2 regions of the Siminovitchia sp. FSL W7-1587 genome follow, and region 1 is predicted to be linked to the other one. Evidence: a T-box and tRNA genes for the amino acid it is inferred to sense, from the RefSeq annotation. Region 1 holds a T-box; the other holds one or more tRNA genes.

Evidence for each region. A T-box is a leader RNA that pairs with one kind of tRNA and senses whether it is charged. The one in region 1 lies ahead of NST31_RS18575 (valine--tRNA ligase), so its partner is inferred to be a tRNA-Val.
Region 2: it encodes a tRNA-Val, which carries the amino acid that the T-box ahead of NST31_RS18575 (valine--tRNA ligase) is inferred to sense. The anticodon was not compared.

What each region holds. Positions count from the first base shown of each region.
Region 1 is NZ_CP150169.1:3,951,316-3,955,715, reverse strand. Features, by position in the region: gene NST31_RS18575 (valine--tRNA ligase) at 1-2,608, opposite strand, end outside; T-box leader at 2,707-2,941, opposite strand; gene NST31_RS18570 (hypothetical protein) at 4,210-4,344, shown strand.
Region 2 is NZ_CP150169.1:3,447,158-3,451,557, forward strand. Features, by position in the region: rRNA gene NST31_RS16200 (23S ribosomal RNA) at 1-1,928, shown strand, start outside; rRNA gene rrf (5S ribosomal RNA) at 2,162-2,277, shown strand; tRNA gene NST31_RS16210 (tRNA-Val) at 2,295-2,370, shown strand; tRNA gene NST31_RS16215 (tRNA-Thr) at 2,378-2,453, shown strand; tRNA gene NST31_RS16220 (tRNA-Lys) at 2,506-2,581, shown strand; tRNA gene NST31_RS16225 (tRNA-Leu) at 2,586-2,667, shown strand; tRNA gene NST31_RS16230 (tRNA-Gly) at 2,678-2,749, shown strand; tRNA gene NST31_RS16235 (tRNA-Leu) at 2,760-2,845, shown strand; tRNA gene NST31_RS16240 (tRNA-Arg) at 2,852-2,925, shown strand; tRNA gene NST31_RS16245 (tRNA-Pro) at 2,941-3,017, shown strand; tRNA gene NST31_RS16250 (tRNA-Ala) at 3,031-3,106, shown strand; tRNA gene NST31_RS16255 (tRNA-Met) at 3,129-3,205, shown strand; tRNA gene NST31_RS16260 (tRNA-Ile) at 3,211-3,287, shown strand; tRNA gene NST31_RS16265 (tRNA-Ser) at 3,303-3,395, shown strand; tRNA gene NST31_RS16270 (tRNA-Met) at 3,541-3,614, shown strand; tRNA gene NST31_RS16275 (tRNA-Asp) at 3,621-3,696, shown strand; tRNA gene NST31_RS16280 (tRNA-Phe) at 3,772-3,847, shown strand; tRNA gene NST31_RS16285 (tRNA-His) at 3,856-3,930, shown strand; tRNA gene NST31_RS16290 (tRNA-Gly) at 3,944-4,017, shown strand; tRNA gene NST31_RS16295 (tRNA-Ile) at 4,024-4,100, shown strand; tRNA gene NST31_RS16300 (tRNA-Asn) at 4,102-4,173, shown strand; tRNA gene NST31_RS16305 (tRNA-Ser) at 4,237-4,327, shown strand; tRNA gene NST31_RS16310 (tRNA-Glu) at 4,351-4,400, shown strand, end outside.

The DNA of each region.
Region 1 (4,400 bases):
CTGCTCGCTTGGCAAGATAGTCTTTCTCTTTGGCACGCTCTTCTTCTACAATGGCCTGCGGAGCCTTGCTGACAAACTTTTCATTGCTTAATTTTTTCTGAACCCGCTCCACTTCTTTGTTCCATTTATCCCACTCTTTTTCCAAGCGGGCAATTTCTTCATCAATATTAATCAGGCCTGCCAATGGGAGATAAAGCTCGACACCGGTTACGACCGCTGACATCGCTTTTTCGGGCGCCTTCATCCCCACCTCCATTTTAAGCTCCTCGGGGTTGCAGAATCTTTCGATATATATACGATTCTTTTCCAGGACGGAAAGTACTGTTTCATCCTTCGCTTTTAACAGGAGAGTGATTTTTTTGCTCATCGGAGTATTGACTTCCGCGCGAATATTGCGGACAGCGCGAATGATTTCCATTAGCGTCTTCATTTCACTTGCTGCCTGTCGGTCGGTCAAATGTTCATTTACTTGCGGCCAGGAAGCAACTGTGATGGATTCTCCATCATGTGGAAGATTTTGCCATATTTCCTCGGTAATAAATGGCATGAACGGATGAAGCAAACGCATCGTATGATCCAAAACGTACGCCAAAACAGAGCGTGTCGTACTTTTGGCAACCTCATCATTACCATATAATGGAACTTTTGCCATTTCAATATACCAATCGCATAAATCATCCCAAATAAAGTGATAAAGCACCCTTCCGACTTCGCCAAACTCATATTTATCAGAAAGTCTAGTCACCATTTCGATTGTGTCATGTAATCTTGTTAAAATCCACTTATCAGCGACCATCATTTCCTGCTCTAAATCTATGTCTTCATACGTAAAACCATCCATGTTCATTAAGGCAAAACGCGAGGCGTTCCATATTTTATTGGCAAAGTTCCATACAGATTCCACCTTTTCCATACTGAATCTGAGATCATGCCCCGGCGAGCTTCCCGTAGCAAGGAAGAACCGCAAAGAGTCCGCCCCGTATTTTTCAATCACATCCATCGGATCGACTCCGTTGCCGAGCGACTTGCTCATTTTACGGCCATCGGCATCGCGTACAAGCCCATGAATCAACACATCGTGGAAAGGTTTTTTGTCGGTAAATTTGAGCCCTTGGAAGATCATTCTGGAAACCCAGAAGAAAATAATATCGTATCCGGTCACTAAACAGTTGGTTGGGTAGTAGCGCTTATAATCGTTTGCATCCGTATCCGGCCAACCCATTGTGGAAAAAGGCCATAAGGCGGAACTGAACCAAGTATCAAGAACATCGTTATCTTGTTCCCAGTTTTCCTCATCCTCCGGCGCTTCATGACCGACATACATTTCCCCCGTTTGTTTATGGTACCAGGCCGGAATCCGGTGTCCCCACCAAAGTTGCCGGGAAATACACCAGTCACGGATGTTTTCCATCCAGTGCAAATATGTTTTTTCAAACCGGTCGGGTACAAAGTTGACTTTCTCATCCGTTTTCTGCAGTTCAACCGCCGCTTGGGCAAGAGGCTGCATTTTGACAAACCATTGGGTTGATAAGTAAGGTTCGACAACTGCCCCGCTTCGCTCCGAATGACCGACAGAATGCATATGCTCTTCAATTTTAAATAATATTCCTTTTTCCTGCAGGTCTTTGACGATTTGCTTTCGGCATTCAAACCGATCCATTCCTTGATATTGGCCGGCGTTTTCATTCATCGTTCCATCTTCGTTCATGACGAGGACACGCTCCAGATGATGTCTGTTGCCAATTTCAAAGTCATTCGGATCATGGGCAGGCGTAATTTTTACAGCACCCGAACCAAACTCCATATCGACATAATCATCGGCCACAATGGGAATTTCTCTTCCAATGATCGGCAGGATGACCGTTTTACCGATCAAATCCTTATAGCGCTCATCTTCGGGATGAACGGCCACCGCCGTATCACCAAGCATCGTTTCCGGCCTGGTTGTGGCAATTTCAATCGCCCCGGACCCGTCGGCAAGCGGGTAGCGCATATGGTAGAAAGCTCCTTGGACATCCTTATAAATAACCTCGATATCTGAAAGTGCGGTTTTAGTGGCAGGATCCCAGTTAATGATGTACTCGCCGCGATAAATAAGGCCTTCTTCATACAAACGGACAAATACTTCCCGAACAGCTTTGGACAACCCCTCGTCAAGCGTAAATCTCTCTTTCGTATAATCGAGACCCAGCCCGAGTTTTTTCCACTGCTCACGAATAAAAGAAGCATATTCTTCTTTCCACTTCCACGTTTCCTCAAGAAATTTTTCCCGCCCCAAGTTGTAGCGGTTTTTTCCTTCTTTTCGAAGCTGTTCCTCTACTTTCGCCTGTGTGGCAATCCCTGCGTGATCCATTCCGGGAAGCCAAAGTACATCATATCCTTGCATTCTTTTCATCCGTGTTAAGATATCTTGTAATGTGGTATCCCACGCATGCCCTAAGTGAAGCCTGCCCGTTACATTCGGCGGCGGAATGACAATTGTATAAGGCTCCTTTTTATGATCATTTTTTGTTTCAAAGAATTTTCCGGAAAGCCACCAATCATAACGATCTTTTTCAACCTTCTGCGGATCGTATTTTGTGGCCATTTCCAGCTCCTTGTTTGACATATTCTCTTCCTCCTCTTATTGAATATGGTTGAATGGTGAAGTAGTTGTTGTGGCGAGCAAAGCTAACTCTTTCTTTTCACACAAAAAAACCCTTCGTAAAAAAGGACGAAGGGTTTTGTTTCGCGGTACCACCTTTTTTCCGGATAAAGGAATGAACATAAATCCGGCTCTCTAATATCGATAACGGCTCTTCACCGGCTTCCGTTACATGATAAAGTTCGCGGAAGCTGCTCAAGGGCGACATTCCATTGTCCTTGCTTAGGAAATCTTCCAGCTTTGATTCCCCTCTCTGAAAGCAGGATACAATATACTCTTCCCTGTCATAGCAATTGCTTATTATGTATTATAGTATGAAAATCGGTTGACAAAGTCAACTTTTCCATGGCCTCTTTTCACATTTTTTTCCGTTGCACATATTTTATTCAAAGGGGATTTTTCGGAGGTGGGACGCCACAGTTTTGCACTTGAAATTAAAGTTTATATAGCCTGAAGCGCTGGTACACCTAGTGTTTCAGGCTATTTTTATTTTATACATAAATTTATATAGCGAATCAAATGGGGGATTCGCATGTATCTAAAAAAACACGTCAAAAAAAACGGCCGTATCTTTTTGATGGCTATTATGATAAAGAAAAAGGACATTCCCGAACCATTACGATTGAGAAGGTTGGATATCTGGATGAACTGGAAAAGCAATATGAAGACCCCATCGTTTTTTTTAACGAGAGGGTTCAGATCCTTAAACAGAAAAAGGCGGAGCGATTATCCCCTATTTCCATGGAGTTTTCTCATGACGAAAAACTTATATACGGTCAAGACTAACGAAAAAAGTTCGGTTATGTTGTACTTAGTCAGACCTACCATGAACTCGAAATTGATAAGTTCCTTATGAACAAGCAACGTGGTTCAAAAATAGATTTTAGTAGTAATGACATTAAGAAACTCTTTTCAAGGCTGCTATATCCAGCCTCGAAGAAAAAACCTTTGAAAATAGAACACGATACTTTTAAAAGCAAAACTATTCATTGGATGATGTTTACCGTTGTTTATCCTTTCTTTATTAACATAGTTCAGCGCTACAGGTACGACTTAACGAACGTATTAACACCTGTATGGGCGTAAAAGCGATATTGTGACCATGACGTGACAAATTATTACTTTGAAACTGATAAAAATGATCATTTAAGAAAGAAAGGCGTATCCAAAGAACACCGGCCCAACCCTATTGTTCAAATGGGATTATTCATAGATAATCTGGGTATTCTCATTACCTTCGAGTTGTTCCTGCGTAATACGAACGATTGTCTAACATTTAGGCCGGGACTTTCACGAATCCAAAAAGAATATAATCTTGGTAAAATCATAGTTGTTGCCGATAAAGGCATGACCACTGGAGACAACATCTATTACACCCTGTCCGGAAAACATGGTCATGTATTTAGTATGTCGGTACGAGGCTGTACGAAGTGCCGATAAAGAGTTCAAAGAATATGTGGTGGATGAAGATGGTTACACGTGGTATGGCTCAGAGTATAAAAGAAAGTCGCTCTTTATCCCCGAACCATATACGTCACTTCAAAGAATGAGAAAAAGATAAAAAAGTGGTCTATGAAAAACAGGTGGTCTTCTACAGTGAAAAATATGCGAAAAAGGCAAAGGCAGACCGGGCAAAGGTCATCGCAAAAGCAATGGATATTATTCAAAAGCCCGGAAAATATTCTCGAGCGACTACCTAGGGTGCCGCTAGTTATATAAAGAATATAACGTTTGATAAGGAGACGGGTGAAATTCT
Region 2 (4,400 bases), 500 kb from region 1:
ATCCGTAGTCGAGAGGGAAACAACCCAGACCACCAGCTAAGGTCCCCAAGTATACGTTAAGTGGAAAAGGATGTGGAGTTGCTTAGACAACCAGGATGTTGGCTTAGAAGCAGCCACCATTCAAAGAGTGCGTAATAGCTCACTGGTCGAGTGACTCTGCGCCGAAAATGTACCGGGGCTAAACGTATCACCGAAGCTGTGGATTGCAATAGCAATGGTAGGAGAGCGTTCCAAGCGCGGCGAAGTCGTCTTGAAAGAGGCGGTGGAGTGCTTGGAAGTGAGAATGCCGGTATGAGTAGCGAAAGAAGGGTGAGAATCCCTTCCACCGAAAGCCTAAGGTTTCCTGAGGAAGGCTCGTCCGCTCAGGGTAAGTCGGGACCTAAGCCGAGGCCGAAAGGCGTAGGCGATGGATAACAGGTTGAGATTCCTGTACCGCCTCATTGCCGTTTGAGTGATGGAGGGACGCAGGAGGATAAGGCAAGCGCGCAGCTGGAAAAGCGCGTCCAAGCAGTAAGGCCGGTAAGTAGGCAAATCCGCTTACCGTGTAGGCTGAGCTGTGATGGCGAGGGAAAAAAAGTACCGAAGTTCCTGATTCCACACTGCCGAGAAAAGCTTCTAGCGAGGCAATAGGCGCCCGTACCGCAAACCGACACAGGTAGGCGAGGAGAGAATCCTAAGGTGAGCGAGAGAACTCTCGTTAAGGAACTCGGCAAAATGACCCCGTAACTTCGGGAGAAGGGGTGCTTTTTAGGGTGAATAGCCCTGAGAAGCCGCAGTGAATAGGCCCAGGCGACTGTTTAGCAAAAACACAGGTCTCTGCGAAGCCGCAAGGCGAAGTATAGGGGCTGACGCCTGCCCGGTGCTGGAAGGTTAAGAGGAGAGGTCAGCTTAGGCGAAGCTTCGAATTGAAGCCCCAGTAAACGGCGGCCGTAACTATAACGGTCCTAAGGTAGCGAAATTCCTTGTCGGGTAAGTTCCGACCCGCACGAAAGGCGCAACGATCTGGGCACTGTCTCAACGAGAGACTCGGTGAAATTATAGTACCTGTGAAGATGCAGGTTACCCGCGACAGGACGGAAAGACCCCGTGGAGCTTTACTGTAGCTTGATATTGACTGTCTGTGCAGCTTGTACAGGATAGGTAGGAGCCATGGAAACGGGAGCGCCAGCTTCCGTGGAGGCAACGGTGGGATACTACCCTGGCTGTATGGACCGTCTAACCCGCGACCCTGATCGGGTTGGGAGACAGTGTCAGGCAGGCAGTTTGACTGGGGCGGTCGCCTCCTAAAAGGTAACGGAGGCGCCCAAAGGTTCCCTCAGAATGGTTGGAAATCATTCGCAGAGTGTAAAGGCAGAAGGGAGCTTGACTGCGAGACCTACAAGTCGAGCAGGGACGAAAGTCGGGCTTAGTGATCCGGTGGTTCCGCATGGAAGGGCCATCGCTCAACGGATAAAAGCTACCCCGGGGATAACAGGCTTATCTCCCCCAAGAGTTCACATCGACGGGGAGGTTTGGCACCTCGATGTCGGCTCATCGCATCCTGGGGCTGTAGTCGGTCCCAAGGGTTGGGCTGTTCGCCCATTAAAGCGGTACGCGAGCTGGGTTCAGAACGTCGTGAGACAGTTCGGTCCCTATCCGTCGCGGGCGCAGGAAATTTGAGAGGAGCTGTCCTTAGTACGAGAGGACCGGGATGGACGCACCGCTGGTGTACCAGTTGTCTCGCCAGAGGCATAGCTGGGTAGCTATGTGCGGAAGGGATAAGTGCTGAAAGCATCTAAGCATGAAGCCCCCCTCAAGATGAGATTTCCCATTGTCTGGCTTGCCAGGCAACGTAAGATCCCTGAAAGATGATCAGGTAGATAGGTCCGGTGTGGAAGTGTGGCGACACATGGAGCTGACGGATACTAATCGATCGAGGACTTAATCAAATATAAAAAGCGCAGGACGCTCATCCATCGCTGCAGCTCACTGGAGCTTCTGGCGGAAAAGTCAATCGACTTTGCCAGAAGAAGCGAAGTGACGCAAAGCGATAGCGTCCGAAGCTGGATTGAACAAAAACGGTTCTCGGAAATCTTCTCATGTATCCTGGTTTTGAGAGAATGAAAAAAACTCTTGAAAAATACATAAAACGTATTATAATAAGATATGTTGTTAATTTTTGTCTGGTGGCGATAGCGAAGAGGCAACACCCGTTCCCATCCCGAACACGGAAGTTAAGTTCTTCAGCGCCGATGGTAATGAGGGGTTTCCCCTTGTGAGAGCAGGACGTTGCCGGGCAAGAATCACAACATTACGGAGGATTAGCTCAGCTGGGAGAGCACCTGCCTTACAAGCAGGGGGTCGGCGGTTCGAACCCGTCATCCTCCACCATAAAAATGCCGGCCTAGCTCAATTGGTAGAGCAACTGACTTGTAATCAGTAGGTTGGGGGTTCAAGTCCTCTGGCCGGCACCATCCTTTGTTTTTATTGTCATTTTCTGTCGATTGACAAAAATGAAATAAGTACGAGCCATTAGCTCAGTTGGTAGAGCATCTGACTTTTAATCAGAGGGTCGCAGGTTCGAATCCTGCATGGCTCACCATTTTGCGGGTGTGGTGGAATTGGCAGACACGCTAGACTTAGGATCTAGTGCCGCAAGGCGTGGGGGTTCGACTCCCTTCACCCGCATTATTATGAAGCGGAAGTAGTTCAGTGGTAGAACACCACCTTGCCAAGGTGGGGGTCGCGGGTTCGAACCCCGTCTTCCGCTCTTTTAACTTGCCGGGGTGGCGGAACTGGCAGACGCACAGGACTTAAAATCCTGCGGTAGGTGACTACCGTACCGGTTCGATTCCGGTCCTCGGCATATATTGCGCCCGTAGCTCAATTGGATAGAGCGTCTGACTACGGATCAGAAGGTTATGGGTTCGACTCCTTTCGGGCGCGTATAACAGGTTGTCTCGGGAAGTAGCTCAGCTTGGTAGAGCACTTGGTTTGGGACCAAGGGGCCGCAGGTTCAAATCCTGTCTTCCCGACCAGTATAAAGAAATTGGGGCCTTAGCTCAGCTGGGAGAGCGCCTGCTTTGCACGCAGGAGGTCAGCGGTTCGATCCCGCTAGGCTCCACCATATAAGGTCATAAATATTTTTGGGCGGCGTAGCTCAGCTGGCTAGAGCGTACGGTTCATACCCGTGAGGTCGGGGGTTCGATCCCCTCCGCCGCTACCAAGATAGGACCTTTAGCTCAGCTGGTTAGAGCAGACGGCTCATAACCGTCCGGTCGTAGGTTCGAGTCCTACAAGGTCCACCATTTTCTTATATTTTTGGAGGAATACCCAAGTCTGGCTGAAGGGATCGGTCTTGAAAACCGACAGGCGGGTCAAACCGCGCGGGGGTTCGAATCCCTCTTCCTCCGCCATCTGCATTATTTCATTCACACAACCAAGATTTTATCGAGTGAAAGTATTGTAGTTGCACTTGTCGACATACTTCTTGATTTACATTTCTGATGTGGAATAGTCAAGATACATCAGCGGCATTGACAACATCATATTTTTTATCGTCGCGGGGTGGAGCAGTTCGGTAGCTCGTCGGGCTCATAACCCGAAGGTCGCAGGTTCAAATCCTGCCCCCGCAATCATCAGGTCCCGTAGTGTAGCGGTTAACATGCCTGCCTGTCACGCAGGAGATCGCGGGTTCGATTCCCGTCGGGACCGCCATTTTTAATACCATCCACTTGTTACATAAATGCTGATGATGCGAAATATTAAAACGTCATAGCATGGATTATATAGGGCTCAGTAGCTCAGTCGGTAGAGCAAAGGACTGAAAATCCTTGTGTCGGCGGTTCGATTCCGTCCTGAGCCACCATTTTCATGGCGGCTATGGCGAAGTGGTTAACGCATCGGATTGTGGCTCCGACATCATGGGTTCGATTCCCATTAGTCGCCCCATTTACATTCCTATGCGGGTGTAGTTTAGTGGTAAAACTACAGCCTTCCAAGCTGTTGTCGTGGGTTCGATTCCCATCACCCGCTCCAAATGAAGGGCCTATAGCTCAGCTGGTTAGAGCGCACGCCTGATAAGCGTGAGGTCGGTGGTTCGAGTCCACTTAGGCCCACCATTCCGCAGTAGCTCAGTGGTAGAGCTATCGGCTGTTAACCGATCGGTCGTAGGTTCGAATCCTACCTGCGGAGTTCTTTTATCATATTCGATCAACCGTTTCAGTTATGTACATTCCATAAAAGCTTATAACGATTGGGGAAGTACTCAAGAGGCTGAAGAGGCGCCCCTGCTAAGGGCGTAGGTCGCGTAAGCGGCGCGAGGGTTCAAATCCCTCCTTCTCCGCCATTATAAAAATTATTAATCACTAAGGCCCCTTGGTCAAGCGGTTAAGACACCGCCCTTTCACGGCGGTAACACG